Regions from separate parts of the Robertmurraya mesotrionivorans genome, predicted to be linked through region 1. Evidence: riboswitches for the same ligand, from Rfam matches in the RefSeq annotation. Region 1 holds a riboswitch; each other region holds the start of a gene.

Evidence for each region. Region 1 has a riboswitch for cyclic di-GMP ahead of ACRX5O_RS15140 (NAD(P)-dependent oxidoreductase). Riboswitches for the same ligand answer to the same signal wherever they lie in the genome.
Region 2: linked by a shared signal. The riboswitch ahead of ACRX5O_RS23345 (type II secretion system protein) and the one ahead of ACRX5O_RS15140 (NAD(P)-dependent oxidoreductase) in region 1 are both predicted to bind cyclic di-GMP.
Region 3: linked by a shared signal. The riboswitch ahead of sinI (DNA-binding anti-repressor SinI) and the one ahead of ACRX5O_RS15140 (NAD(P)-dependent oxidoreductase) in region 1 are both predicted to bind cyclic di-GMP.

The regions. Positions count from the first base shown of each region.
Region 1 covers NZ_JBPCCH010000009.1:52,484-62,752, reverse strand. Annotated here, with positions in the region: gene ACRX5O_RS15180 (sigma-54 interaction domain-containing protein) at 1-1,026, opposite strand, end outside; gene pruA (L-glutamate gamma-semialdehyde dehydrogenase) at 1,195-2,739, shown strand; gene ACRX5O_RS15170 (proline dehydrogenase family protein) at 2,805-3,719, shown strand; gene ACRX5O_RS15165 (helix-turn-helix domain-containing protein) at 3,753-4,103, opposite strand; gene ACRX5O_RS15160 (asparaginase) at 4,280-5,284, shown strand; gene ACRX5O_RS15155 (YitT family protein) at 5,281-6,114, shown strand; gene ACRX5O_RS15150 (cell wall hydrolase) at 6,350-6,928, shown strand; gene ACRX5O_RS15145 (STAS domain-containing protein) at 6,957-7,784, opposite strand; cyclic di-GMP riboswitch class I at 7,985-8,072, shown strand; gene ACRX5O_RS15140 (NAD(P)-dependent oxidoreductase) at 8,196-9,065, shown strand; gene ACRX5O_RS15135 (cell wall hydrolase) at 9,375-9,971, shown strand; gene ACRX5O_RS15130 (sensor domain-containing diguanylate cyclase) at 10,016-10,269, opposite strand, start outside.
Region 2 covers NZ_JBPCCH010000029.1:23,638-33,906, reverse strand. Annotated here, with positions in the region: gene ACRX5O_RS23375 (carbohydrate-binding domain-containing protein) at 1-1,552, shown strand, start outside; gene ade (adenine deaminase) at 1,592-3,322, opposite strand; gene ACRX5O_RS23365 (nucleoside deaminase) at 3,350-3,820, opposite strand; gene ACRX5O_RS23360 (hypothetical protein) at 4,241-4,780, opposite strand; gene ACRX5O_RS23355 (histidine kinase) at 4,960-7,104, shown strand; gene ACRX5O_RS23350 (response regulator) at 7,073-7,717, shown strand; cyclic di-GMP riboswitch class II at 7,992-8,075, shown strand; gene ACRX5O_RS23345 (type II secretion system protein) at 8,186-8,587, shown strand; gene ACRX5O_RS23340 (prepilin peptidase) at 8,680-9,432, shown strand; gene ACRX5O_RS23335 (type IV pilus modification PilV family protein) at 9,446-9,835, shown strand; gene ACRX5O_RS23330 (prepilin-type N-terminal cleavage/methylation domain-containing protein) at 9,832-10,245, shown strand; gene ACRX5O_RS23325 (hypothetical protein) at 10,268-10,269, shown strand, end outside.
Region 3 covers NZ_JBPCCH010000023.1:16,713-26,981, reverse strand. Annotated here, with positions in the region: gene ACRX5O_RS21760 (DNA topoisomerase III) at 1-543, opposite strand, end outside; gene ACRX5O_RS21755 (hypothetical protein) at 782-946, opposite strand; gene ACRX5O_RS21750 (peroxiredoxin) at 1,089-1,649, shown strand; gene ACRX5O_RS21745 (DnaJ family domain-containing protein) at 1,718-2,092, shown strand; gene motA (flagellar motor stator protein MotA) at 2,256-3,050, shown strand; gene motB (flagellar motor protein MotB) at 3,043-3,843, shown strand; gene ACRX5O_RS21730 (carbohydrate kinase) at 4,330-5,427, shown strand; gene ACRX5O_RS21725 (pseudouridine-5'-phosphate glycosidase) at 5,442-6,356, shown strand; gene ACRX5O_RS21720 (hypothetical protein) at 6,668-6,874, shown strand; cyclic di-GMP riboswitch class I at 7,129-7,222, shown strand; gene sinI (DNA-binding anti-repressor SinI) at 7,255-7,389, shown strand; gene ACRX5O_RS21710 (helix-turn-helix domain-containing protein) at 7,520-7,849, opposite strand; gene map (type I methionyl aminopeptidase) at 8,424-9,176, shown strand; gene ACRX5O_RS21700 (hypothetical protein) at 9,226-9,414, shown strand; gene ACRX5O_RS21695 (HD-GYP domain-containing protein) at 9,776-10,269, shown strand, end outside.

The DNA.
Region 1 (10,269 bases):
GATTGGTTCATTCCCACCCACTCGATAGTATTGCTTTTCTTGTAATACGCGAAGTAGTTTCACTTGCAACTCAAGTGGGAGCTCGCCAATTTCATCTAAAAACAAAGTTCCATTCTTCGCAGCTCCGATTTTTCCAAGTTTCCCTTCCTTCACAGCGCCCGTAAATGCTCCTTTTTCATATCCAAACAGTTCACTTTCAAAAAGGGCAGCAGGGATCGCTCCACAGTTCAAGTCCACAAAGGGTCCCTCAGCACGTGTACTCGCTTTATGAATGGCTTGTGCAAATAACTCTTTCCCAACACCACTTTCCCCTGTAATCATGACGGTTGCGTCTGTACGTGCTACTTTTTTCGCAAGGGTAATAGACGTATTCAGGGCTTGACTGCGACCTTTAATTTTATAAAAAGGGTCATCGATTTCACTCGGCTCAATTTGACTTTCCAAATCCTGAATATACGCAGCAGTGGTTGTTAACTCATCATTCAGTTTTACGATGTCGGTAATATCACGTTCTACCGAAATTCCACCAACAATCTCTCCGTTACTAATCAAAGGAAGTGAGTTAATAAGCACGTGTACATCTTGTTTTGGCTGGTTATATTGTCGAGTAACCGTAGAACCATCAGTTAATGTCTTCATTAATACGACCGATTCTTTTTGGAAAAAGTTCGTAATGGGATATCCGATGATGGCTTCAGCAGCTGTTTCGTAAAGTTCTTCTGCCTTTGGATTCCAGGCGACAACCTGACCCGATTGATCGACTATCGTAATGGCATCATCGACCGCCTTTAATAGTGTTTCGTACATATTGGACAAGTTTTTCCATTCTTGAAAAATGACTTCGAAAAGTGCTGACTTCGGAACAACAAAGGCTGGAGCACCAGTATGATCTACTAAAAGAACATCTTCTAATACTGAAACATCTGACAAGCGAGCATGTAGGGGATAGGTTTGCATTTCTTCTATATAAATAGCTCCGTCTATCGGTTGGGAAAGAGATTGGAGCATAATGTTTTTATTTATCATACAATCACCTTTGCTACTGTTAATGTGGTTTACAAAAATGTAAAGACTTTACACATATTTTACAATATTGTAAACAGGCTGTACACGAAATTTTCAGATAATCGTACATTTTTAAGTTGGCACGCTTCTTGCATATAGAATGATATACAAACAAAGAGGAGGATGTTTATGTATAGTTACAAACATGAACCATTTACAAATTTTTCACTTGAGGACAATCAACAAGCTTTTAAAAAAGCTTTAGAATTAGTAAATTCACAGTTAGGAAAAGAATATCCCTTAACAATCGGCGGAAAGAAAATTACAACAGAGTCAAAAATCACTTCGTATAATCCAGCAAACAAAGAAGAAGTAGTAGGGGTTGTTTCAAAAGCAAGCAAGGAAATCGCTGAAGAAGCAATGCAAGCTGCGTTAACAGCGTTTGAATCTTGGAAAAATGTAGAGCCAGCCACTCGTGCAAATGTTTTATTCCGTGCTGCTAACATCATGCGTCGACGTAAACATGAATTTTCTGCATATCTAGTAAAAGAAGCAGGAAAGCCGTGGAAAGAAGCGGATGCTGATACAGCTGAAGCAATCGACTTCTTAGAGTTTTACGGAAGACAAATGAATCAGCTTTCTGCTGGTGTACCAGTTCAAAGCCGTGACGGAGAATTTAACCAATACAATTATATTCCACTTGGTGTAGGTGTCATTATTTCTCCATTTAACTTCCCGTTAGCAATCATGGCTGGCACAACCGTAGCGGCAATTGTTGCAGGAAATTCTGTTTTATTAAAGCCAGCTAATAACACGCCTATAGTAGCAGCTAAGTTTGTTGAATTAATGGAAGAAGCAGGACTACCTGAAGGGGTTCTTAACTTCGTTCCCGGAAGTGGAGCAGAAATTGGTGACTACCTAGTTGACCATCCAAAAACTCGTTTCGTTTCCTTCACAGGTTCACGCGAAGTAGGTTGCCGTATTTATGAGCGTGCTGCTAAAGTACAACCAGGTCAAATTTGGTTGAAGCGTGTGATTGCTGAGATGGGTGGAAAAGACACTGTTGTGGTAGATAAAGATGCTGATCTAGATTTAGCTGCAACATCCATCGTGTACTCTGCGTTTGGTTTCTCAGGTCAAAAATGTTCAGCAGGTTCACGTTCAGTTATCCATGAGGATGTATACGACGTGGTTTTAGAGAAAGCAGTTGCTTTAACAAAGACTTTATCACTTGGAAACCCTGAAGATGTGAACACATACATGGGACCAGTAATCGATAAAGCAGCTTACGATAAAATTATGAGCTATATTGCAGTAGGAAAAGAAGAAGGTCGCATTGTTGCTGGTGGAAATGGTGATGATTCGAAAGGATACTTCATCGAGCCAACCATTGTAGCGGATGTTAAGGAAAAGGACCGTCTGATGCAAGAAGAGATTTTTGGACCTGTAGTGGCGTTCTGTAAAGCTCGTGACTTCGACCATATGATGGAGATTGCAAATAACACAGACTACGGTTTAACAGGGGCTCTTATTTCTAATAACCGTGCCCATATCGAAAGAGCGAGAAAAGAGTTCCACGTAGGAAATCTTTACTTCAACCGTACGTGTACAGGAGCCATAGTTGGTTACCAACCATTTGGTGGATTCAATATGTCGGGTACTGACTCAAAAGCAGGAGGACCAGACTACCTGGTATTACACATGCAAGCGAAAACAACTTCTGAAATGTTCTAATTGAATTTTATCTTGGGCTGCACGAACCATATGTGCAGCCTCAGGGTTTATGGGGGAGAAAGAGAATGATAGAGGCGATTTCAAAAAATTTCTTTTTAAAAGTGTCGCAAAACAAGTCGATGAACAAAGCTGCTCGGAAATGGGGCCTTCGCTTTGGTGCTAGTCAGGTTGTTGCTGGAGAAACGATTGAAACAGCGATTGCAGCGGTAAAAAAGTTAAACAAAAATGGAATCGTTGCCACACTGGATCATCTTGGTGAGTTTGTATCGAACAAAGCAGAAGCTAGTGAAGCAACTAATTATTGTGTTCGTACGTTACATGCAATGGCATCTGCGAAAGTAGATGGCAATCTCTCAGTAAAAATGACACAATTAGGCTTAGACATCGATAAGCAATTTTGCTTAGACAATATGAGAAAAATCGTCTCCACAGCAAAACAATACAACAACTTCGTTCGTATTGACATGGAGGATTCAACACGTACTCAAATTACATTAGATATTTTAAAGGAATTACGCAAAGAGTATGACAATGTGGGAACGGTTATTCAAGCGTATTTGTATCGATCTGAACAAGACGTGAAAGAATTAGCGGGAGTTCCTCTTCGCCTTGTTAAAGGAGCATACAAAGAGCCTGCAGAAGTAGCTTATCAGGACAAGACTGACGTGGACAAGAACTATATAGCGATCATTAAAGAGCATTTGAAAAGTGGAAGCTACACTGCAATTGCCAGCCATGACCACAACATCATTTCGAAGGTGAAGGAATTTACCAAACAAGAAAACATTCCTACCACTCAATTTGAATTCCAATTTCTATACGGTTTTCGTAACGAACTTCAGCAAAGTCTCGTAAAAGAAGGCTACAAAGTTCGTGTGTATGTTCCGTTTGGGGATGACTGGTTCGGCTACTTTATGCGTCGTTTGGCAGAAAGACCGCAAAACATTGCCTTTGCTTTTAAAGGATTCTTTTTTAAATAAAGTGTAATAAGAAGAGAAGCGTGAATGTTGGATTCAGGCTTCTTTTTTGATGTAAGGTTCCTTTGTTGAAATCTCCCTTTTTATACGTGTAAAAGCGATAAAATCAATAAGTTCTTCCTTTGATAATGATACTCCGTCAAGTGTTAGTGAGATTGATTCCTCTTCAATTAATTTGGTTAACTCTAACGATTGCTCACTTCGTCCAAGAATATGGTCCACACTTGTTTCAAATAAATCGGCGATATCAGACAACGCCTGCAAAGATGGCTCTCTATAACCATACTCATATCCCGCGTATGTACTTTTTGCGATTTCTAGACGATCTGCCGTTTCCTGCATCGACCACTTTCTACTTTTCCTCAAAGTTACTAATCGAGATAACACGGTTCATTCTTCCTCCAATGACTGATTGTTTTGTTCATTATAGCATGTTAGTAATGACAAGAATACAAAAATGTGCGCGAATTGAAAACATATATTGCTTTATTTAATGATTTAATTATAATAAGCTTATAATAAATTGCAAATCGCGTACATATACGTAGAGGAGAAGAGAAACCATGAAAAAAATATTACTGCTCGCAACTGGTGGGACCATTGCATCGTTAGAGGGAAAGGACGGTTTGGTTCCAGGACTAGCCCCAGTGGACCTTTTAAGCTATTCTTCGGATGTATCTTTAGCTGCTGATGTGACTTGTGAGATTTTAATGAATAGAGACAGCACGAATATGCAGCCGGAGCACTGGATTGAAATGGCGTCTAAAATTGCAGATAACTACGATCAATATGATGGATTTGTTATTACGCATGGAACTGATACACTCGGGTATACATCCTCTGCTTTATCCTATATGCTACAGGGCTTAAATAAACCTGTTGTAGTAACAGGGTCTCAAGTTCCGATTAGTTTCAAAAGAACAGATGCGATTAAAAATCTCAACGACGCCATCTGCTTTGCTTGTGAAAACGTTGGTGGAGTTTATGTCGTGTTTGATGGACGAGTGATCATTGGGACAAGAGCGGTGAAAATGAGAACGAAAAGCTTTGATGCGTTCGAAAGTATTAATCATCCTTACGTAGCTCAGGTAAGAGAGAACAAGGTAACGTATTACTGGCGACCAGAGCAAACGATACAGTCATTAAAGCTAGACGTTAGTCTTTGCCCAGATGTGTTCGTTCTTACCTTACATCCTGGTACGAAGCCTGAAATTTTTGATTGTTTAAAAGGGTTGTATAAGGGAATTATTATCGAAAGCTATGGAAACGGTGGGGTTCCTTTCGAAGATCGAAGCTTGTTGCCAAAGATAAAAGAACTAACGGAAGCAGGTGTTGCGGTTCTCATCTCTACGCAGTGTTTAGAAGAAGGTGGAGACCTGTATTTATATGAAGTCGGACGGAAAGTAAGTCAGTACAATGTGATCGTCTCCGGAGATATGAATAAAGAAGCAATCGTACCGAAGCTAATGTGGGCCTTAGGTCAAACGGACGATCTGTCTCAGGTGAAAGAAATGATGGAAACACCGATTTCGTATGATCTATCCGTTGAATGGGGTCAAGAAGAGTGAGACAAGCCTATCATTTATTTATTTTACATGTAGGGATTGCCTTAGTAGCGATAAATATTCACTTTTTTCTAGCACCTAATCAATTTGCTGCCGGAGGTTTAGGTGGTTTGACCATTGTGATGCATCACTTTTTTCCAAACGTTTCGATTGGTTTATTAATGTTATGTTTTAATGTGGTGTTGTTTGGATTAGGATTCATGTTTCTCGGTTTTAGCTTTGGTTTAAAGACCATTTACTCCAGCTTTATGTTATCGTTTATGGTTTGGTTGTTTGGGGAAGTTGCTCCAATGGATAATCCCCTAAGTGAAGACAAGCTGATTCAACTCATGGTCGGCGTATTAATTGCTGCACTTGGATTGGTCATCGTGATGAAAGAGGGAGCTTCAACCGGAGGAATGGACCTTATCGGCATGATATTAAATAAATATTTTTCGATTGATATAGGTAAAGCTGTGTTGTTTTCCGATATGATCATCGTGCTACTGTCGATTGTTGCCTTTGGTGTGGAAAATGGGTTATATGCACTATTTGGAATTGTGTTAAGAGGCGTCGTTATCGATTATTTGATTCAACAGTTTAGTTTAACTAAGGAAGTTGTCATAATTAGCTATAAATGTGATTTAATAAAGAACTTTATTATTGAAAATCTAGGCCGTAGCGCCACCGTGCATGAAGCAAAAGGTGTTTTTAGCAATGAGCAAAAGGAAGTCATAACGATCGTGCTAAAACGAAGCGAGTTTCATTCACTGAAAAAATATATTAATGAAATCGACAAACGAGCTTTTATTAGCGTACATAATATGAGCGAAGTCGTCGGAAATGGATTTTAGAGTATTGTTTAGGTAAATAAATCCCATGTTACATTCCTGAAATATATGTAATAAAGGAAAAAGCAATCATTTGTTTCTTAAATAAACCTGGTAATTCCACCCATCATAAGGGCGGTTAAAGCCCGGTCTATCAATATATTGTGTCAACAAAAATTATTTGTCCAATAATTGGAACATGCACGGGTATATTACATCTGGTAACCTTCTTGTTATCGAAAGCAAGGAGGTATTTTTTATGAACATTCTAAAGAAACTACTTGTTCTCTCTACTCTATCGTTCACATTGGTTGGGTTCGAAACTACTTCGAGCGCAGCTGAACAAACTCTTTCAGTGAAAAGTGGAGAAACATCTTGGAAAGTAGTAAGTAAAACTGACAATTCTGCTCTTGAATTAATGAAAGAAAATCATGATAAATTTCCAACATTATATGAAAAGGAAATTGATGTTACAGATCAGGAAAAGGAATTGATGGCTCGACTTGTATCCGCGGAGGCAAAAGGTGAGCCGTACGAAGGGAAAGTGGCAGTTGCAGAGGTTATTATTAACCGTGTAGAGCATGAGGAATTCCCTGATACTGTCAAAGAAGTTGTATACGAGCAGGTATCTGGTACGTATGCATTTTCCCCTGTTCAAAATGGTGAGATTAACAAGCCGGCGGATGAGAAATCAATGGAAGCTGTAGAAGAAGCTTTGGTTGACAAGGAGAATGATACAGAGGCCATATATTTTTATAATCCGGAAATTGCAACGGATACATGGATTTTATCAAGACAAGTGACAGAAACGATTGGTAACCATCGATTTGCGATTTAGAAACCAGGGAATAAACTTCCCTGGTTTTTTACTGAACAAAATATTGCTTTAATGCTTGTTGCAATGTTCCTAATGTTTTTGTCTTCTTATAGAAGGCTGAAACATCTAAATGAATCATTTTTTTCACAACTTCGGCACGTAAACCGGTGATAATCGAGTGGCAACCCATCATGGAAGTGCCGTCGATAATTTTCATAAGATGGTCGATAACATCAGGTTCCATATCGCCAATTCCTGATAAATCAATGATTAACGTTTGCATGCGAAGTCTTCCAATCTCTGTTAGAACCTTTTCTTCTAGAATTGCAGTTCGGAAGGAGTCTACCGTCCCAATTAAAGGTAAAATACATACAGAAGAAGTGATTGGAATAATAGGTACTGATAGATTTTCAACTAGTTGTCTTTGTGCAACAATAAGAGAATCTTTGTATTTTGAATAACTGATAAAGAAAGTGTTCAGAAACTGGTCAACTCGATTATTGATTTGTAGCTCGAGCTGAAAGAAGTCATCTAACGCATATTTGTTGGAAAGAGTGTTAAACGATTGAATAAACTTCCAAAGTGTACGTCGTGTCGCTTGAACCCATTCAAGTTTGAAGGATAATTCAATTGAATGGGTAGCCCATACAATTCCCTCTTGCTTGGCAAAAGCTTTCAGTTCATCCTCATTGCCATCGATAATGTCGATAACTAGCTTTTGAGCATTCGAAACTAAGTTGATATTACCGATTCTTAGTATTTCATCAATCCGACCTTTTACATTTACAGCCTCTAGAAGAAGTGAGTTCTTAAATTTATCTTTATTTTCTTCAATAAAGTGTTTTAAGTCAAAAGAAGCTTGATATGTATATTCCATGAGATGTTCCCCCTTTTACAATTCCCCAAAAACTAATACCCATAAAATGTATTTGATAAACATGTTTTTAAGATAAAAATAATAATGAGATATTTAATAGGGAAAAAGAAGGATTTGGGATAGAAAACAGTGACTTTTATCATAGTTGTCGACTGATTTCGACAAATCTTCTATAATGGGTTTGCTAAAATAAAAAATATAATTGAAAAAGGCAAACTCATTGAAAGGTGGGGACGCAAAGCTACAGATCTAAGGTTCTAAAGGAACTATGATGGCTGAGTTGCCAAGGGAATAATCGGAAGACCTATATCCCTTTGGGTGTAGGTCTTTTCTGTATTTCAAAAAAAGTTTGGACCATACACCTTTCACATTACAAAAAGAAATAAATTTTTAAAATAAGGAGTGATGACATTGAAGGTTGGATTTATCGGCTTGGGCAGTATGGGGTTACCGATGGCAGAAAATCTTTTGAAAAATGGCTATGAATTAGTGGTATACAATCGGACGAAAAGCAAATGCCAAGAATTAGCCAAAAAAGGAGCCTTTATAGCAAATACTCCAGCTGAAGCAGCCGGTCATACGGACATCGTCTTTACCATACTTTCCGACGATACAGCTGTAGAGAATGTCGTGTTTGGAGATGAAGGAATACTTGCTGGGTTACTGCCAGGTGGCATTCATGTGTCTATCAGCACCATCAGCGTGCATTTGGCAAAGACACTAACGGCTGACCATGAAAATGCCCGTCAACATTTTGTTTCTTCCACCGTTTTAGGTCGCCCTGAGGCAGCTGCAGCCGCTGCTTTACGCTTTATTGTTGCAGGTCCAGAAGAGGCAAGAAAGAAAGTCATACCTATCCTGAAAATGTTAGGACAAGATGTTTTCACTGTTGGTGATCAAGGGTATTTATCGAATGTGGCTAAGCTGGGAAATAACTTCTTACTTGTATCCATGTTAGAATCCTTATCAGAAATATTCGTAATGGTGGAGAAGCACGGAGTTGAACCAAAGCAGTTTTTAGAAATTATTAATTCCCTGTTTGCATCTCCAGTTTATAATACTTATGGAAAAATGATTATAAATGAACAGTTTGATCCTGCTGGCTTTAAGCTGAAGCTAGGGTTAAAGGATGTGAATTTAATGATTGATGCAGCAAATGAGGTATCAACGGAGTTGCCAATTGCAACCCTCGCACAATCTCACTACAGTTATGCGATCGAAAAAGGCTGGGGAGACTTAGATTGGGCAGCCATCATGAAGGTACTAAAGGATATTAATTAGGTAGAGTCAGTCGGCTCTACTTTTTTAATTTTTTGGAGGTAAATTAGAGGTCAAAATTGAGTGGGTCAGGTGGTTTTTTTACAAAAAAGCTTGTCATAATTCAGTAATATGTTTGTAATACCACCCTAATCAAGAAAAAAACGAATAAAATATGCTGGAAATTTGACCCTTTTCAAAGCTTGTGAAACGTTGATACCATTACTGTTGGAAAAATTAACTAGTTGTAGGGAAAAATTGGTTCATGAAACGGTATGTTACATCTGGTAATCTACTAGTTGTTCGAGAAAACAGCAATTGGAGGTACAAGCTATGAAAATGCTAAAAAAATTACTAGTGATCTCAACTCTATCATTTACATTGGTTGGATTCGGAACAGCAGCAGATGCTGCTACTCAAACACATGTGGTACAAAAAGGAGACACGTTCTGGAATATTGGTTCTAAGTATGGTGTTTCTGTTCTAAAGTTAATGAAGCAGAATAACAAAACGACATCACTTTTATATCCAGGTGAAAAGCTAGTGATTCCGGCAACTACTTTGTCAACAGCTGATAAGGATCTATTAGCGAGACTCGTAAGTGCGGAAGCTAAAGGGGAATCTTATGCGGGGAAAGTAGCTGTTGCGACAGTTATTTTAAATCGTGTGAACCACCCAGATTTTCCTAACACAGTAAGTGAAGTTATTTATCAAATCGACCAAGGTTATTATGCGTTTACACCGGTTCAAAATGGAACCATTAACCAAGCGTCAGATGAAGAATCAAAGCGTGCAGTTGACGAGGCGTTAGCGTTCCAAGGACAGGGACAAGGTTCATTATATTTTTATAATCCACAAACAGCGGCAAGTAACTGGGTGTTCTCTCGTGAAACAACGATTACGATTGGAAACCATAGATTTGCAAAATAAAAAATGGCAAGAGGGGATTGTACCCTCTTGCATACATATAGTTACTACCCATAAATAGCCACTTGATCTCTACCGTTATTCTTTACATAATACAGCGAATGATCAGCATGCAAAATCATTTCATTCACATTCTTATACTCTTGAAAATCATTGCTACATAACCCGATACTAAGCGTTAAATATATGGAATGACCGTTTTCTAACATAAAAGGAACTATACGATGAAGCTCAATTAGTTCCTCGGCGATTTGTGAAGCGTTATGATGATCTAATTGGTTTAAAAAGACAATAAATTCCT
Region 2 (10,269 bases), on a different contig from region 1:
GCCTGAAGGAACGGAAAATACAGTTACAGATGGAACACAGTATGCGTACGATGATGCAGAAGCAGAAGAACCAAACTCAGCCATTTTTAGTAAAGGCAATTTAACGATTAATGGTGAAGGGAAACTTGTGGTTGAAGCGAACTTTAACAACGGAATTACAGGAAAAGATGATTTGAAAATTACAGGTGGAAATATTGAAGTTACCGCTAAGGACGATGCGATTGTTGGACGAGACCTACTAGCTATTAAGGAAGGAACGTTCACGATTACAGCAGGTGGTGACGGCATGAAAACGACAAATGATGAGGATGCAGAAAAAGGAAATCTAGTCATTGAAGCTGGAACATATTCGATTACAGCAGAAAATGATGGAATTCAAGCCCAAACATCTCTGTATACGTTAGGTGGAGATTATACCATTACAACTGGTGGAGGGAGCCCTGAGACAGTAGCCGCAAATGAAAATGCTATGGGTGGAAGAGGCCAGAGTGAATCTACAACTTCTACAACGACAACAACGACAGAAACAAGCAGTGCAAAAGGATTAAAAGCAACAGCTGAACTAGCCATCGCTGGTGGGACATTTGCCATTGATTCGCTAGATGACGCCGTTCATAGTAATGGTAACGTCCTTATTGAAGCGGGTGATTTTACCATCGCAACGGGAGATGATGGCATTCACGCGGACTCTTCGGTCTTAACGAAAGGTGGAAATATCACTGTTACTAAGAGTTACGAAGGAATTGAGGGTTCTGTAATCGCGATTGCAGATGGAACGATTGATGTAACCGCAAGTGATGATGGAGTCAATGTTGGTGGAGGAGTCGATGGTTCAGGAATGGACATGGAAAGCAGCACATCATCTGATATGATGCTTCAAATCAGTGGTGGTTACGTGTCTGTTAATTCACAAGGTGACGGACTTGACTCGAATGGAAACTTTGTTATGACCGGAGGGACAGCAGTCGTAAGTGGTCCAACGAATAACGGAAATGGTTCATTAGACTATAATGGTACCTTTGAAATCTCTGGAGGGTTATTAATTGCAGCTGGTAGCTCTGGAATGGTCCAAGCAAGCTCTGATACGTCAGAACAAAATGGAATTCTCATGACATACCCAGCAACTCAAAGTGCAGGAACACTAATACACTTAGAGGATAGTGAAGGAAATACAATAGCCACTTTTGCACCAGAAAAAGAATATTCATCTGTATATATCAGCTCACCTGATTTAGCGAAGGACTCTAGTTACACATTATATTCTGGAGGAACTTCAACAGGTACGGAAACGAATGGTTTATACACGGATGGAGAATATAGTGGTGGCACGAAGGTTGTCGCGTTCACCATTTCCGATGTCGTAACCTGGCTGAATGAATCAGGAGTGACAGAAGCCCAAAGCGGTATGGGTGGAATGGGAGGCCGTGGTGGCGGAATGAAAGGCGATGGAGGAACACCTCCTGAAGGAATGGAACGACCAGATAGAGGTACAGCGCCTGGTACGGATTCAAGCACGACTGATCAGAGTACAACAACGGGGGATAGTTTATAAGAACTAGTAAAAGGTAGAAGGGATTCCTTCTACCTTTTTTTAACATGGAATATGCATTTGATTTTTTACATCATAAAGTCCTTGAGCGGTAAGCTTAATCTCTGGAATGACAGGAAGTGATAAGAAGGATACCGTTAAGAACGGGTTGAAGCCTTCACCTACTCCAATTTTCTTTAGTGCGAATGTCAGCTTATTCAATCCAGCATACACGTCTTCGTATGTTCCCATTGAAAGAAGACCAGCAATGGGGAGGTGTAGAGATGCTAACACTTCTCCATCTTTAACAACAACAAGACCGCCCTGCATTTCTTTTATTTTTTGAGCAGCATATAAAATATCGGAGTCGCTTGTTCCAGCTACGACTAAATTATGTGAATCATGAGCAACCGTCGAAGCGATTGCCCCATTTTTCAATCCTAATCCTTTGACGATTCCTAAGCCAATTTCATTGGTGTAATGGTGCCTTTCAATGACGACTAACTTGCATTGATCTTTTTCTAACGATGATTCAAAACAACCCATTTCGTTTACGGTCACTTCTTCAACGAGATGATTGGTTACGAGACTGTTTTTATTGATTTCTATAATATTGGCTTTGTTTTCAGTGATGGGAAGATGTAACGCCTCTTCGGAAAAATCATGAAAACAAACGGTATTTACATATTCAGAAGAAATGTCTGTTTGCTCATTTTCTGGGAAATTAATTAATTGCCCGTGTTCAACCATAAGATTCCCATCTTTAAATACATGGGAAATGCTTAAGGATTGCAGATCATCTAGTAGTAAAAAGTCCGCGTCATATCCTGGTGCAATCGCCCCTTTTTCCTGTAAACCAAAGCATTCAGCTGTATTAATAGTAGCTAATTGAATGGCTGTAAGGGGGTCGAGTCCTTCCGAAATGGCTAATCGAACATTGTAATCAATGCTTCCTTCATGAAGGATATCATCAAGATGCTTATCATCTGTGACAAAAAGACAACGTCTAGCATTTCGTTCATTCACAACAGGAAGCAGCTTCTTTAAATCTCTTGCAACGGTGCCTTCCCGAATCATAAGGTACATCCCGCGCCGCAAACGAGCATTCGCATCTTCGGCGGAGGTACACTCATGGTCGGTTCGAACACCAGAAGTCATAAAGACATTAATGTCCATATCACTCAGTCCAGCGGCATGACCATCAATTTTTGCGTTTAACCGCTTCGCTTCATATAGCTTATTTAACATCGACTCTTCCGCATTTTTCACAGCTGGAAAATTCATTACCTCTGCTAAACCAAGCACTCTTGGATGGGAAAACAATGGGGACAGATCCTCAATCTCAAGTGTGGCACCCGCTAACTCAAAGCTAGTGGCAGGTACGCAAGAAGGAAGCATAAAGTAAAAATTAAAGGGGAGATTTTCAGAAGTATCAAGTAAAAGCTGAATTCCTTTAACACCTAGTACATTGGCGATTTCATGAGGATCGGCAACAATAGTGGTAACTCCTCTTAGTAGCTCAACCTTCGCAAATTCCTTTGGAGACACCATAGATGATTCAATATGAACATGACCATCAAGAAAAGCAGGGCATACATATCGCCCGCTTGCATCAAATTCCTTTTTCCCCGAATAAGTTCCCACTCCAACGAAGGCTCCATCTGTGATGGCAACGTCACCTTCATAAATTTCACCGGTAAATACATCAATAATTTTGCCGTTTTTAATGACAAGATCAGCCTCCGTTTTCCCTGAGGCTGCTTCAATACGTTGTTTTAGTCTGTTTTTTTCCATACTCTCCTCCTAGATGTCTATTAGAGACTAGTATTCTGTTTTGTCAGATGATACTTCCCACATTTTAAACGGTAGATTGTACTGTTCAACAGTAATTTGATTCATCATAATCGTTCTGTTTTCAATTGGCAAGCTAATTTCTTCATAAATAAAGTGATCATCAAAGCCAATTTGAGCCGCTTCCTCTTTAGTACAAGCATAATAGACTGCCTTTGGTCTCGCCCAATAAATCGCTCCGATGCACATCGGACATGGTTCACAGCTTGTATAAATCTCACAATCTGTTAATTGAAAGCTTCCTAAATAGGAGCAAGCCTCACGAATCGCTTGAACCTCTGCATGGGCAGTAGGGTCATTACTGCTCGTGACCTCATTTTTTCCTTTTCCGATAATTTTTCCGTCCTTAATCACAATTGCCCCAAAAGGACCACCATGATTACTTAACACATTTTCACACGCTAACTTAATCGCTTCATTCATAAAAAATACTTTTTCCAATAGAATCACCTTTTCCGATGTAGTGAATGATTGAGTAAGGTTGTTTTCGTAAGGTAGTAACTATTTTACGCTTAAGAATTTAGTTTGCAGGCTCTTTTCTTATTATTTTTATGCTATTTTCTGCGGGAACTTAGCACAATCCTACAATTTTGTTCTAAAAAGCAACAAAGTTTAAGAAAAGAGCCTTGAGTAAAAAACTAACCTTTGTAAAAAGGTTAGTTTTTTGGGTTGGAGGGATAAAGAAGTCTCATATAATAGGTGGGTTTATGTCTGTATTATATGTATGTTTGAATATTCTGTCTGCTATGTTGTAACATTTTTTAACAATAAAAAAGCTCTTACCTAGAAAAGGTAGGAGCAACTTGTCAGATTATTTACTTGAAAAAGACTCCTTTATAGAAAAGGAGCCCCGAAACAGCATCATGCTTGTAATGCGATTTCTTTTTGTAAGTTGTGTTTCTTCCATACACCCATTCCTAAAAGGATATAGCTTAGTCCCCATGCAAGTGCTAGATAACTTCCAGCAGGAGAGAACATGAGTAATACAAAGAGAATCATAAGTACGGAACCAGAACGAGGTAGAACTTTTGCTCTAAAGGTAACAATGGAAAACAAAATACTTCCTAATGTTAAGCAGAGCATCATAAGAATGTTAATAACCATGAATTCAGGCTTTGGGGCATACCCAGCCAACGTCATAAAGGCACCTAATGTAACGAGAATATTCCCAATGGTTAATAGCACGAAGCTAATAAAGCCAAGAACACCAATTTTATCAGCTTGAGCAAGGTATAAGCCAATTGCACCTACCGTCATTAACACACATGCAATAAATCCTGGCCACATCTCCTGAGGGCTATCCACACCAAATATAAGTGCCATCGGGGTCATGAGCATTCTCACTACTCCTGCTAAAATTGCGATTACGGCAATCCATTTTGTTGTTTTTTCAACTGTCATTTTATCCACTCTCCATATATGTTTTTCTTTACAACTAGATCATAGCAAGACGGGAATTCCTGAGGAAAAAGGGAACTTTTCCTAAGGGCTGGGAAATTCCTTTGGGAAAAGGAAAATATGCATCCTTATTATGGGTTCCCTTGCTATAATTGGTGTTAAAGAGGGAGGTGGGAGAGGAGATGGAAGGAAGTCGAAAATGGTTTTCATTGTTTCGTATAATGGTAGCCGTTATTTGCTTAAGTTATATTAGTTTCGCTGTGATTCAAATTCCCACCTATTACGATCGTCTCGAAAAGGATTGTGTGAAGGAAGAATGCTTTGCGTCTCCTAGTCCCCCTCCTGGAGTGGATGAGCTTCATAAGCTTGGAATCAATGAATCTATCTATGCTCTCTTTTATACCGTATTAGATTGTGTGTTTATCTTTGTATTTCTCGTAGCTGCGTTTATGATCTATTGGAAAAAGGGCCATGAAATGATGGGGGTGTTGGGGGCCACTGTACTTGTATCGTTTGGAATTACCTTTCCATCATTGGTATTTGTAACAGCTGAGCAAGACTCTTTTTTGTTTCTTATCAATGATGTGATGAGTCTCGTAGGCTGGGGCTCCTTGTGTCTCTTTTTTGTGCTTTTCCCCAATGGGCGCTTTGTTCCAAGGTGGAGTCCTTATGTGCTCATAGCGATTGGGATATTATTGTTGCTAAACTTTATGGAAGAGCTGCCACCAGGGGTGATGTATTTGCGCTTGTTAGTTACATTAGGCTTCCTTTTGTATGCTCAAATTCACCGTTATCGAAAGGTTTCATCTCAGGTAGAAAGGCAGCAAACCAAGTGGGTTGTTTTCGGTTTTTCCGGTGCTATCTTTGGTTTTTTATGTTTAGTATTTATCCCATTACTATTTGATCGCACGATTTTTGAAAATGGCAGTGTCCTTTACTTTATGTTTTTTAATAGCTTTATCTATTTATTCATGCTTCTGATTCCAGTTTCAATAACCTTTGCCCTTTTAAGAAGAAAGCTTTGGGATATTGACCCTTTGCTCAACCGAACTCTTGTATATTCCATTATGCTTTTAGTAGTGATTGGGATTTATGTAGCGGTTGTTTGGTATTTGAGTAATATGTTTAAAACCGATGACCATAATTTTGCCATTTCGATTATTGCAACAAGTATCGTGGCTGTTACCTTTTCTCCTATTAAAGAAAAGGTTCAGCAAATGCTAATTTATAAAATGTATGGGGAGCAGGGTAACCCATACTTTGTTCTTGCCTTGCTCGGGAAAAAAATTCAAGAGCTTCAAACACCAGAGCAAGTGTTAGACCAAGTCGTACAAACGCTAAAGGAAATCTTGCGACTGCCATATGCTTCGATTCAATTGCTCCAGAACAACGAGGAAATTATTCTTGCTCAATACGGAGAGAGGCAACCAGAGGTTCGGCGATTACCCATTATGTATCGTGGGGTCATGATTGGGTGTTTACTAGTTGCTCCTAGGTCCCCTGGAGAAGCGTTTACGAAAGCAGATGAAAAGCTTTGGGAAGTGTTGATTCAGCAGCTTGGTCCACTGTTACAAGATTTAAAAGCTACAGAGGATGTAAAAGCACTGAACCGTGTGCTGCAGACATCACGAGAGAGATTAGTATTAGCTAGAGAGGAAGAAAGGCATTTTTTACGAAGAAATTTACACGATGACCTAGCTCCGAGACTTGCTGCACTGGCGTATACTGCAGCCGCTGCAGAGGATCTCGTTGAAAAAGATCCACAAACCGTGAAAACATTATTAGCAGAACACCAAAGAATGATTCTTGGAACAGTAGATGATATTCGAAGACTGGTTTATGACTTAAGGCCAGCAGCGATTGACGAGCTAGGTTTAGTGGCTGCTGTTAAACAGCGGATTGAGGAGGTATCCTCGATTGGAAAAACAAATAAGGCTTCACCTTCCTTCTCGTATGAGCTTCCTGAAAAGTTAGAGGGTATTCCTCCCGCAGTGGAAGTGGCTGTTTTCAGGATTATTTCCGAAGGGGTCGTGAATGTGGTAAGGCATGCACAGGCAAACCATGCGAGTGTATCACTTATGGAGTTGGAGGATCGGTTGGTTATAGAGATATGTGATGATGGAATAGGGTTTATTGAAAAGAAAGAAGCAAGAACGATAGGGGGGCTTGGTGTTCCATCTATGAAAGAACGGGCAGCAGAGCTAGGCGGAGAACTAACCATAGAACGGATGATAGAGGGTGGAACAAGAATCTTAGCTTGGATCCCTCTCATAAAAGAGAAAGAGGGGGAAAGGTATGAAAACGATACGAGTGCTATTAGCAGATGATCACCCGTTCTTTCTGTACGGAGTATCTACGTACTTAAAAACGGTACCTGAAATAGAAATTGTTGGCGAGGCTAACTCGGGTGAGGATGTAGTCAACCAAGCCAAGCAGCTGAATCCGGATGTTATTTTAATGGATATTCGAATGCCAGGGATGAACGGAATTGAGGCGACAAAGAAAATTAAGCAATCCAATCCCGAGACCAATATATTAATTTTTACGATGTTTAAGGATGATCAATCGGTTTTTACCGCGATGAGGATGGGGGCAAAAGGGTATATTTTAAAGGATGCAGGGAAGGAAGAAATTATCCGAGCGATAAAAACAATTGCAGCTGGTGAAGCGATTTTTAGTGCCGAGATTGCTGCTAAAATGGTTCACTATTTTTCCTCTACAAGACCGGCTGCGAGTGAACAGCTCTTTCCTGAACTAACCAGTCGGGAGCGTGAAGTACTCTATTTAATTGCCGATGGAGCAACCAATAAAGAAATTGCCGAGCACCTCAACATCTCGAACAAAACCGTATCTAACTATGTAACCAATATCCTGAACAAACTCCAGGTGTCGAGCCGAGAAGAAGCGATTCAGATTGTTAATATTTCGAATATGGAATAGTAGTAAGGGCGGTCTTTTATAGATGGCCTTTTTCGTTCTCGTAGGTAAATGGAACTAAATTTGTTTAATGTATGTTAAATGTTTACGATATTATATTTTGAAATTGATTTTTTAGAAAGTGTTTTTTGAAACACTTGTAAGGCTAGGTTTAATGATGGATGGAGCAATTTTTAAATATAATATTTCTAGTTATAAATTTACAAAAATCCTCTTTTAATTTCATTTTTTTTAATATAGAATAACTAGTACATAAGTAATGTTTATCACATTACGTTAACAAATAGGGCGCGACGAAATATGACTTGTACATGGGCACCTGAGTCATATCGAGCGATTGGTGCAACCGACCTATACAACTACATTCTTACCGAATGAGCTGTATAGGTTTTTTTATTTTCAGATTTTAAAAGTCCGAGAACGACTTTTGAAATATACAAACTAAAAAACTATTAAGGGGGACCTTTCTTCATGTTAAAATCATTAAAGAAGAAAATGAAAGACCAAGCTGGTCTAACACTAATTGAACTGTTAGTTGTAATTGTTATTTTGGGGATTATTGCTGCTGTGGCGATACCGATGGTGATGAGTAATAAGGATGATGCGGCTAAGAGTACTAATGCACAAAATCTAACAATATTACAAGATGCTGTTAATAGATATACAACCCTTAATGATGGACCTCCAGCTAGTTTAGATACTTTGTTATTAGCTGAGAGTGGCAATTCTAATATTGGGGGACCTTTTTTAGATTCAAAGCCATCGATTAAAACATTTACAGATTGTTCAGGTAATTTTGAGTTAAATGGTAGTAAAAAGGTAGTTATTACTGCTACGACCTCAGGCGATAAAACTGCCGCTTGTACTCAATAAATATTATAAATGGCTGCTGCGTCTCCATAGATAGCGGCAGCTTTATTTTTTTTATTATCTCAAACAGTTATTAAAGAAAAGGAGATTACAAGATGCTCATAGTTGATGTCCTAGTAATAATTATATCCTTACTGTTCGGTAGCTTCTTTAACGTAGTAGCAATCCGTCTCTTAAAAAGAGAATCTATCTCCTACCCACCATCCCACTGTACCTACTGTAACCACAGGCTGGGTTTCTTTGACTTATTTCCTCTATTTAGTTACCTACTCCTAAAGGGCCGTTGTCGTTATTGTAAAGAAAAAATATCTCCTCTATATCCATTAGGAGAAGGTATGACTGCCATTATTTTTTTCCTTGTGTACAAGAAAATCAATCTTACACCAGAGTTAATACCTGCAATCCTTTTATCAACTTTATTAATTCTGTCTGTACTAACCGACATTCGCGAAAAGTTAATTTTAGACGTAATTACATTACCTAGTATAGTGGTGTTAATAATTACAAGATTCTTCATTGGTGAGGAGCCACTCCTAACTTATTTAATCGGTGGAGCTGTAGGCTTTGGTTTACTGTTATTATTGGCGGTTGTCAGCAAAGGCGGAATGGGTGGCGGTGACATTAAGCTATATGCAGCCATTGGAATGGTACTTGGCCCAGCACTTACTGTAATGAGCTTGGTTTTAGCTTCGTTTGTAGGAGCAGTTGTGGGACTACTATTAATCTCTTTGAAAATAGTTAAAAGAAAAGAACCGATTGCCTTTGGGCCATCGATTATGATTGGAACATTAGTGGCTTATCTGTACGGGGAAGAAATTTGGACTTGGTACAGCTCATTACTCCTATAAGGGGCAGATAAAAATGAACAACGAAAAGGGAGTAACTTTAATTGAATTATTGATCTCTGTCGTTATTGCTGGAATGGTAATTGTGCCTTTGCTCCTAATTATGACAGGTTCCTTTACTAGGACGGTAGAGCAAGGTGAAGATACGCAATTGAATTATTATGGTCAACAGATCATGGAGACTATCCGTGAAAAAGGGTACAAAAGTGGAGTTTCTCCTACACAATATTATTGCAAAGACGATCAAGGATGTGTCTCCACTACCATTGCAAACCATGATGCAAAAGTTACATTAACAGAGAAAACGGTTAGGTATAGTGCGATTGATTTTACTGAAATAACGGCAAAAGTAGTATCAAATGACTCTTCAAGTATAGAACTTGTCACGGTGGTGAAAAAGCAGTGAGAAATGAAAAAGGTGTAACACTAATTGAATTACTCATTGTCATTTTAATTATGGTAAGTATCTCAGCACTTGCCTTTTCACTGTTTAGCTATGGGACAAAAATGGAACGAGCAGTAGCAAAGGAAAATGAACTACAGAGAGAGGCGCGTTTCATTATGGAAACCATCTCAAATACTGTTAGAGATGGACAGGAGATTAGTAGTAAGATTGTTTATTCTAATGGTGAAATTAAGTTAGTATCGGGCACAGTATTATCTAAAAACGTAAAAAGCTATACAGTAACTGAACAGCTAGTAGAAGGTGGAACGAAAAAACGGTACAAAGTGACACTGGTATTAGAAAAAGATGAACACGAGTATAAGGTATCAACAGAAGTCTTTAATGACGCGCAAAAAAGAGTAAGGTATTGAGTGGTCGATGAGGGGGATTAACAT
Region 3 (10,269 bases), on a different contig from region 1:
ATATTTTGTGGTTAAAGCACGAGTTACATTAAGTCCAATTAACCAATCGGCTTCAGCTCGACAAACCGCCGATGCATATAAATTCTCATACTCACTTCCAGGACGGAGCATAGCAAATCCTTCTTTAATCGAACGATCCGTATGGGATGAGATCCACAAACGTTTAATCGGTTTATTCCAGCGGATTTTTTCTAAAATCCAGCGCGCAACAAGCTCCCCTTCACGTCCCGCGTCGGTTGCTATAATGCACTCCTTCACGTCTTTTCGCTTGGCAAGAGACTCTATCGCTTTATACTGGTGAGAGGTTTGTTTCATAACCTTAAGCCCCATCTTATCAGGGATGATCGGCAAGTCTTCTAAATTCCATTGCTTGTATTTCGTATCATAGTGCTCAGGCATCTTCAACTCAATTAAATGTCCAAGCGCCCAAGTGACAATATACTTTGGCCCTTCAATATAGCTTTTATGTGTTTGTGTACAGCCAAGAACACGCGCAATTTCTCTAGCTACGCTTGGCTTTTCAGCAAGTACGAGTGATTTCATTATTTATCCTCCGAATTTCCATTTGCTCGGGATAAGTATACAGGAAAACGAAAGAAAAAGGGAATAAGAAAAGCGCAAGCGCCCGTTTAGCCCCGACAAGCATAAGACGAATCACGCAGGAAGGCCTGCCTTCTGGAGAGATTTGGCTTATGACCTAGGAATAATGGCTTTTAATTATTCCCTCGAGGGGTTGGGCGATGGAGCTGGACAAATAAGAAAGACCTTGCGATTGCAAGGTCTATTCGATGTCTCGAGTTTCCACTCGGTTTTTAAACGCTTCACGTACGACAAGAAATTCCTCATCGCCAATTGCGTCCTTTGTATGTTTTTCAACAAGAGTTCCCTCAGGAAACTTCCCTGGATGTCCCTTTTTCTTATGCTCAAAATCTTTTCCGCGACCCATTTTTCCACACTCCTTTCCTCAAAATTAGCTTTTCCGGAAAAATTCCCTTCTATGTAGAAAAGAAACAGGACAGTTCAGAAGGTTCATGCATATTTATAGAAAGTAATGGGTTGTAAATTTTTAAAAAGGGAGGGGGATCCAAGTGACTAATGAATCTCAAAATGAACAACAGCCATTTTACGCGACTCGAGACGATCAAGCTCCAAAATTCTCGACAAGTGGATTTGTAAATGGAGAAATCAAAACATTTGAACTTGAGCAATATAAAGGGAAATGGCTTCTATTATTTTTCTATCCAAGTGACTTTACACCCGTCTGAGAGACAGAACTAGCAGCGGTCGCTGCTGTTTACCCATATTTTCAGGCGATGAATGTGGAGATTTTGGCTATCAGCACAGATAGCATCTATTCACATAAAGTGTTTCGAGAAACCACTCCCTCTTTACAAAATGTCTACTACCCTATGTTGAGTGACAGAACTCATGCGATCTCCAAATCGTATCGAGTATTGGATGAGAAAGCAGGTGCTGCTTTTAGAGCCTCTTTTTTTATAAATCCTGAACAAATCATCGTCGCTAAGCTCGTCTATCCGAGAGAAGTCGGACGAAACCTTTATGAACATGTAAGGCTTATGCAGGCCCTTCAGCACGCAAAGGAAACCGGTAAAGGTGTCCCAGCAAACTGGATGCCTGATCAAAGTTAAAAAACAAATGATGGAAAACTCCCTCGCTTTCCACTATACAAGATATAATAAGGGAAGGAGGGGTGTTCATGGATTTTTCTCAAAGTATTTCAGAGGAACGCATTCGTAAGGCGATAGAAAATGGAGAATTCGATCATTTACCTGGCTACGGGAAACCGTTAAAGCTCGATGATTTATCTGCCATTCCCGAGGAACTTCGTATGGCATATACCGTGTTGAAAAATGCGGGATATTCTCCGGAAGAACATGCACTCAGGCAGGAAATGATGTCTATAGAATCTCTGTTAAAATCCTGTGATGACGATGATCAAAGACTTGGTCTCCAGAAAAAATTAAATGAAAAGGTTCTGCGTTATAACAGTATGTTATCCAAACGTCGCGTGAATACAAACTCTTCTATTTTTAAAAATTATGAGCAAAAAATAAATAATAAGTTATTTTAATGCCTAAGGAAACTCTTGGGCATTTTTTGTTACACCTTCCGACATATTTTTTTTACATATTCTCTTAAAAAAATGACCTATATAGCCGAAATAAATAGTAGTAGGTTGATAGAAATAGGACTTCTATCACGAAGATACTCAGGAAAAGACAGGAGAATGTAGTATGGATAAAACGTCGGTAATAGGTGTTGTCGTAGGGGTCGTGGCTGTATTAGTGGGGATGTTCTTTAAAGGCGTTAGCCCAGTGCAGCTTGTGAATCCAGCGGCAATTTTAATTATCTTGTTAGGAACGGCAGGGGCCGTAACAATCGCATTCCCAACAAGTGAAATCAAAAGAGTACCAAATCTTTTCGGAAAGCTTTTTAAAGAAGACAAGCTACCAAACCCAGCTGATTTAATTAAAATGTTTTCTGATTGGGCGCAGCTAGCTCGTAAAGAGGGGCTATTAGCTCTAGAGTCAAAAACGAATGAAATCGACGATGATTTCTTGAAAAATGGATTATCACTTGCTGTTGACGGACAAAGTGCCGACTATATTCGCGACGTGCTATCGGAAGAAATTGAAGCGATGGAAGAAAGACATCAATCTGGTGCACTTATCTTTACACAAGCAGGTACGTACGCTCCGACCCTTGGGGTACTTGGTGCGGTAGTAGGTTTGATTGCTGCCCTTGGATACATGAATGATATTGAGGGTCTAGGTCACGCGATAAGTGCTGCATTCATTGCCACCCTATTAGGTATTTTTACCGGTTATGTATTATGGCATCCATTTGCAAACAAATTGAAGCGTAAGTCTAAGCAAGAAGTGAAGATTAAACAAATGATGGTAGAGGGGATTCTATCCATTCTAGAAGGGGAAGCTCCTCGAGTTATTGAAACAAAGCTAGCTTCTTACCTACCTGGTAGTGAAAAGAAGAAGTTCTTAGCTGCGACAGGAGAAGCGGCAAATGAGTAAGCGCCATAAGAAGCATCATCATGAGGAGCATGTTGACGAATCTTGGTTAATTCCTTACGCTGACCTTTTAACTCTCCTACTTGCTTTGTTTATCGTATTATTCTCAATGAGTTCGCTGGATGCGAAAAAGTTTCAAGCGATGGCAGAAGTGTTTAATGCTGAATTTACGAGTGGAACGGGAATATTTGAGTTTCCAAGCCCGATTCCTGAAGAAGGAGCAACTGCACCAGACGAGCAGCAAAATGACTCTGAAAATACAGAACAATCTCAAGCTCAATCACAAGGGATGACAGAAGAGCAAAAGCAGCAGCTAGCAGAACAAGCGGAACAGGTTGAGCTCCAAGCCATTCAAGCAAAGGTAAACGAGTATATAACGAGCAAAGGGTTAGAGGACAAACTTGAAACAACTCTCGAAGATGACGGATTACACGTAACGATACGAGACAATGTTTTATTTGAATCGGGCAGTGACTCGGTGAGAACCCAAGATTTAACCATTGTTAGAGAAATCTCAGATTTACTCGTTATGGATCCAGCTCGAAGTGTTATTATCAGTGGACATACAGATAATGTTCCGATTAAAAATGCACAGTTCTCATCTAACTGGGAGCTAAGCGTAATGCGTGCCATTAACTTTATGAAAATCTTACTCGAAAACGACAAGCTTGATCCAAGTTGGTTTAGCGCAAAGGGATACGGAGAATTCCAACCTATTGCTTCAAATGAAGATGCCGCTGGAAAAGCGAAAAATCGTCGGGTAGAAATTTTAATTTTACCAAGAACTGCGGACTGAGCCTATGATAGGTTCAGTCTTTTTCTATTTTTAAAAATAAAAAAGGACCACTCCAAAGAGTGGCCAAAAAGAGATACAAGGGATTATTCATTAGGAAGCGCTTACAATAAACGCAAAACACAAAAACTAATCGTTGTTATTATCAGGTTGTGGTACTTCCGGTTTACACATTCGATCCATTAAAATGCCAGCAAAGAGTATGCATGCAATTGGAATGGTAAAATTCAAGATGTGAACAACGGTCATGGAAATACCTCCTTCACACATGGTTGAATCTACTTTAATTATAGTGTTTATTCATAAACATGGCAAATAAAATTCAAAAAATATACAAATTTAACAATTGACAACAATCAATATAAAGGTTAGTTCGATCCAGTTAAAATCATGAAATATTTTTCCAATTAATGAGAATAATAAGGGTGGAAAACAAATGGACAAAAGTTTATAATAAAGACAAATGTCTAATGTGATACGAGGTGAATTATGAGTGATAAGGAAGCAACAATACTTGGGTTGATTAAAAGAGATCCATTTATATCTCAAAATGAGTTGGCGGAAAGGACGGGCTTGTCTCGTTCGGCTGTTGCTGGTTATATTTCTTCTCTTACAAAGCAAGGAAAACTATTAGGTCGGGCGTATGTATTACCTAATAAAAAACAGGTGATCTGTATAGGTGGAGCCAATGTTGATAGGAAAATGCAAGCGATCGATAAGCTTCAGTTAGGAACATCCAATCCTGCTAGTACTAGTAATTCTTGCGGAGGGGTTGCAAGGAACATTGCTGAAAACTTGGGAAGACTAGGATTAGATGTTTCTCTTATGAGCGTTGTAGGTGATGATCATGAAGGAAAATGGCTACTAGACTATACAAGGTCTTATGTCGATATAGAGCCTTCAAAAATTCTTCCTAATGAAGCAACGGGAACGTATACGGCTGTTTTGGATGTGGATGGGGAAATGGCGGTTGCTTTAGCAGATATGGGCATATATGATCGTGTTGATTTAGAGTTTGTTGAAAAGCGCTGGGGTTTTCTTGCATCAACAGAGCTTGTCATGATTGATACAAACTTTCCTTCTGACGTGCTCGCAAAAGTGATTGATCGATGTAGAGAAGAAGCGATTCCCCTCGTGATTACTCCTGTTTCAGCTCCTAAAATTAAGAAGTTGCCACAAAATCTTGATGGTGTGGCTTGGCTTATAGCAAATAAGGACGAAGCAGAGGCGTTAGCTGGGACACCAATTAAAGACGAAGGTGACTTTTTTAAAGCTGCAGAAGCAATTATGAAAAAAGGCGTTGAAAGAGTGGTCATTTCTCGCGGAGACAAAGGACTTATTTACTTTACAAAGGCGAATGAAGCAGGTGTATTGTTACCGCCAAAGGTTGATGTTGTTGATGTAACGGGTGCAGGAGATGCACTGGTTGCAGGAATTGTCTATGCCTATTTACGTGACTTAAAAACGGAAGATGCCTGCAAAATTGGTATGGCATGTTCAATGCTTACTTTAGCAACGGAGGAAACGGTTAACCCGTCATTAAATAATCAACAGCTACAAGAAGCTTTTCAACATAATTTCCACTAAGGGAGAAAACAAACATGGAAAAATATTTAGAATACTCACAAGAAGTTTTAGAAGCGAAAAAAAATAATGTACCAGTAGTGGCATTAGAGTCAACCATCATCTCTCACGGAATGCCGTACCCACAAAATGTACAAACGGCTAAGGAAGTAGAGGACATTATTCGTAAAAATGGTGCGGTACCAGCCACGATTGCTATTTTAGATGGCAAAATAAAAATAGGCTTATCAGATGAAGAGTTAGAAATGCTTGCTACACGAAAGGACATTGAAAAGGCGAGCCGTAGAGATCTACCGTACCTAGTTGCGACGAAGAAAAATGGAGCAACAACGGTAGCGGCAACGATGATCTGTGCAGAGCTTGCTGGAATTGAAGTGTTTGTAACAGGTGGTATTGGTGGAGTTCACCGTGAAGCAGAAGTAACGATGGATGTTTCAGCTGATCTTCAAGAACTCGCTCAAACCAATGTTGCTGTTGTGTGTGCAGGGGCGAAATCTATTCTTGATATTGGTTTAACACTAGAGTATTTAGAAACGCATGGGGTGCCAGTCGTTGGCTTTGGTACCGATGTACTTCCCGCTTTTTATACAAGAACAAGTCCCTTCCAAGTAAACGTTCAAGTGGAAAATGAAAAGGAAGCAGCAAGCATGATTCGTACAAAGTGGGAGTTAGGATTGAAGGGTGGAGTGGTTATTGCCAACCCAATCCCAGAAACAGATGCTCTTGAAGAGGAATTTATCAACGGTGTGATTGAATCGGCATTAAAAGAAGCAAAGGAAAATGAGATTGCGGGTAAAAATGTTACTCCATTCCTTTTATCAAAGGTAAAAGAATTAACAGAAGGAAGAAGCTTGGAAGCAAATATTGCCTTGGTTAAGAATAATGCTGAGGTTGGATCAAAAATAGCTGTTCAACTTAACACTCTATCTTAAAAAATATTTTTGTGGAGTCAGTCTCATAAGGACTGATTCCTTTTTTTTTGCATAAAAATAGTACTAGATTTACAAACTCCGAATATGTACACTACAACGAACAATTTGTTCTTAAAAAAATTATAAAAGTGAGAAATAAGGAGAAAGGAGATGAAAACTGAAGGAAACTGTTCATTATAACGAAAAAATGGTCCGTTTAGGGTGTTTAGTTTAAAAGCACTACCGTCTAAAATAAAAGTAAATTATTCTTTATATAGAACGGAATTTAATAGAATAAGAAACGAAAACTATTAGAATAGTAGGTGGCGGGAATGTACCGAAAGAACTGTGACAAATGTTATCGCCCTTCATACAGCAGTTCGGAAGCAGGGGAATGGATCTGTCCTATATGTGGTCATAATCTAACAAAGTTACCTTTTTTTGATGCAGTTACACTTGAAAGGGTACATGTAAATATCATTCCTATCCAAAGAAAATTAAAAGCATATGAGAATCAAAAACTAGGAATAAAGACTTAATTGGTAGAAGTCAGAAAATTTTAAAAATGATTTCGACAGTGGGTGACATGAAGGCTTATGATTTTTGTGCTTGATCTTACAAATGTTAAAAAATGTATGTGACCTTTGGTGCTAAATTGTTCTTTATGGAGGTCTGTGTCGAATAGTGTAAGTAAAAAGTTGGGAAATTTTAAAAGTATGTGACAAATTTTTACACAATTTACTAAAATCGAGTAGTAAAATGATTGATAAGTGAATCACATGGGGTACGAGAATACAGAAAAAGGCAAACCTTCTGAAAAGAGGGGACGCAAAGTCGCAGGTCTAAGGTAGTTAGAAGTTTTTTGCTAAGACGGCTGGACTGCCTGGAATACGATCGTATTTTAGGGGGAGATTGAGGGATGTTGGAAACGAGTGACGTTACGTTAGAAGAGCTAGATTATGAGTGGATGATGTTGATCATTGAGGCAAAAAAGTTAGGCCTAGAGAAAGATGAGATTAGAAGATTTTTAGGTGAGAAGGAAATTAGAGGGTAAAAAGAAACTGGCTTACTTAGCATGTTGTTTCATACATAGAATGAGAGTATTTCTATTTGGGTCGGACCATATGGGAATGCTTTTTATTTTGGAAAAAAAGACAAAATCACCTGGATTTTGTCTTTTTGCATTAGTTATTATTTGATTGATTACTTCTCCATTTATTAAACTCAAGAAATTCTTTAAACTGATCCTTTGAAACCCCGGAGTTCATAGCCTCTTTCACAAGCTTCATCCAGTCAGAGTCTAGTTCGTCTTTATTGGGGTGCTCGTGTATAAGATGGTCAACTGGTACATGAAGGACAGCTGAAATTTTCTCGAGAAATTGGATAGATGGATTCGTTTGTAAATTTCTCTCTAATGAACTTAAGTATGATTTAGCGACACCAGCTTGTTCAGCTAGCTCAGACATGGACATTTTCTTTTCAAGACGAAGTTTTTTAACACGATCTCCAATCATCTAGATCACTCACCTATCTCTCTGTATGAATTCATAATAGCAAAAAAATTTGGTTAGTTCCATATTCAGAACGAAAATAGTAGATTTCGTTCTTAAAATTTCTTTAGTTAGTCACAAATGGATGGTTAATACGGTTCTAGTGATTAAAAGCTGATTAACAACTTTTAATGCTTCTATGTAGCATTATACACAATACAATTCGTATTGAAAGTGATAATTGTGGGCGTAACTAAAAAATTTCCATTGTCCACCCCAGATGGACAAAACCACCCAATCTGTCCACGAACGGTGATAGACACCACAAAAAGACAGAATGGCCCATTTTGTCCACGAAGGGTGTCTGTCACCCTTTTATACCCGGGATTGGGGTGGGTGAAACCTATTTTTTTTGTTCGACAAATTCTTTTTTGGATTTTGTTGTTTTTAAAGGGGGGAAGGGAATTCAATCAAACGTTTGATTGACTATTGTTTGCGGATATCTAACAAAATTAGACATAGGAATGCTTTGCTAATATAGACCGATAGAGAGTACAATAAAGACTATACATTATTGGGATTTGGGGAAGTGAGATAAATGATTGTTTTAAAATCACCTCGTGAAATTGAGGCCATGAAAAAAGCCGGGGAGCTTCTGGCTGCTTGTCATAAAGAAATTAAAAAAATGATCAAACCAGGAATAACAACTTGGGAAATTGACCAGTTTGTTGATAAATATTTAGCGCAGCATGGTGCAATTGCTCAGCAAAAAGGTTATAGAGGTTACGAGTACGCAACATGTGCTAGTATTAATGATGAGATTTGCCACGGCTTTCCAAGAAAAGAACCTCTAAATACAGGGGACATTGTCACCATAGATATGGTTGTCAATGTGAATAGCGCCTTAGCAGACTCTGCGTGGACGTATATCGTCGGAGAAGCTTCTGAAGAAACAAACCGCCTTGTAGAGGTAACAAAAACTAGCTTATACAAAGGAATTGAAGCAGCCATCGTAGGAAATCGAATCGGAGATATCGGACATGCGATCCAAACCTACGTGGAAGGAGAGGGATTCTCGGTCGTAAGAAACTTTATTGGTCATGGAATTGGCCCCTCCATTCATGAAAAGCCGGATGTTCCGCACTTTGGACTACCGGGCAAAGGTCCTCGCATAAAAGAGGGAATGGTATTTACGATCGAACCGATGGTTAATGTCGGAAGCTACGAAACAAAGATGGATTCCAATGGTTGGACAGCTCGTACCGTGGATGGAAAAAACTCAGCTCAATTTGAGCACACCATTGCCATCACGAAGAATGGTCCGATCATTCTAACGGATCAAGGTGAATAATCAATCAATATCAACACAAAACTATATGAAGCAAGATGGAGGAAGACCCATGACAGAAAACCATGAAACAGAAAAAAAGAAAATTAGCTTACAAGATGCGATTAAGCAACAACTAGAAAAAAAGAAAAATCAGCAAGCAGGAGGAAAAGCTAGCGCCAACGGTCCTGCGACAACAAAGAAAATGAAAAGCCAGCAAACCAAAAAGGTGAGCAATCAACGCCGTAAGATGGGTGTGTAATTAGCAAGAATTAAAATTAGGGAACAACACGTCAACTAGTGCTGTTCCCTATTGCTTTTAAAAACCATTATTCCTCATCTTGTACTTCGCCATCGCCAATCTCATCTTCTCCTGGTGCATCGTCACAAGCAACGACAGACGTCACTAGAAAACCAGCAAGCAATATCATAAGAAGTTTACGTACCACTTAACATCCCTCCTTTCGATGTCTAGATAACTCAAACATATTATTTGGAGATTCCATCCAAACTATTCCCCTATCAATCCTATAGAAGGAGTGAAACTTAGGAGTAAAGGACAATAGTAATGAAGACGAACAATTTGTATACTAAGGGTAATAATGAGTGCAGAGGGAGTAACCATGAGATTAATTCGAATTGATGAATATGAGCCACGCACCATGCAGTTGGCGAAACCGATTTTTGATCGGCAGAAAAGGGTGCTCCTTGCAGCAGGACGCTCGATCCATCCAACATACTTGCAAAAGTTAATCGATCTTGATATTCGATATTTATTTATAGAGGACGCAGAGTCATTCGGAATTTCAATGGAGGAGATGCTCGATGTTCCGACATGGGTGGATGCAGTAGATGTACTACAAGCTGTTTATAAAGCGGTAGAGAAAAAGGAAGAACTTCCGATTAGACCGATTCAACAGCTTGCTATTAAGCTGGTTGAGGAAGTAAACAAAAGAAAGGCCATTCTTTTAATTCCTGCCTCTTCATTAGCGGAAGATCTACGAGAGTATGCCCACTCGGTTAATGTCACACTTCTTGCGTTGCAAATTGCGAAAAAATATCAAATTTCTCAAATGCAAATTCGTGATTTAGCAGTCGGTACATTACTTCATGACAT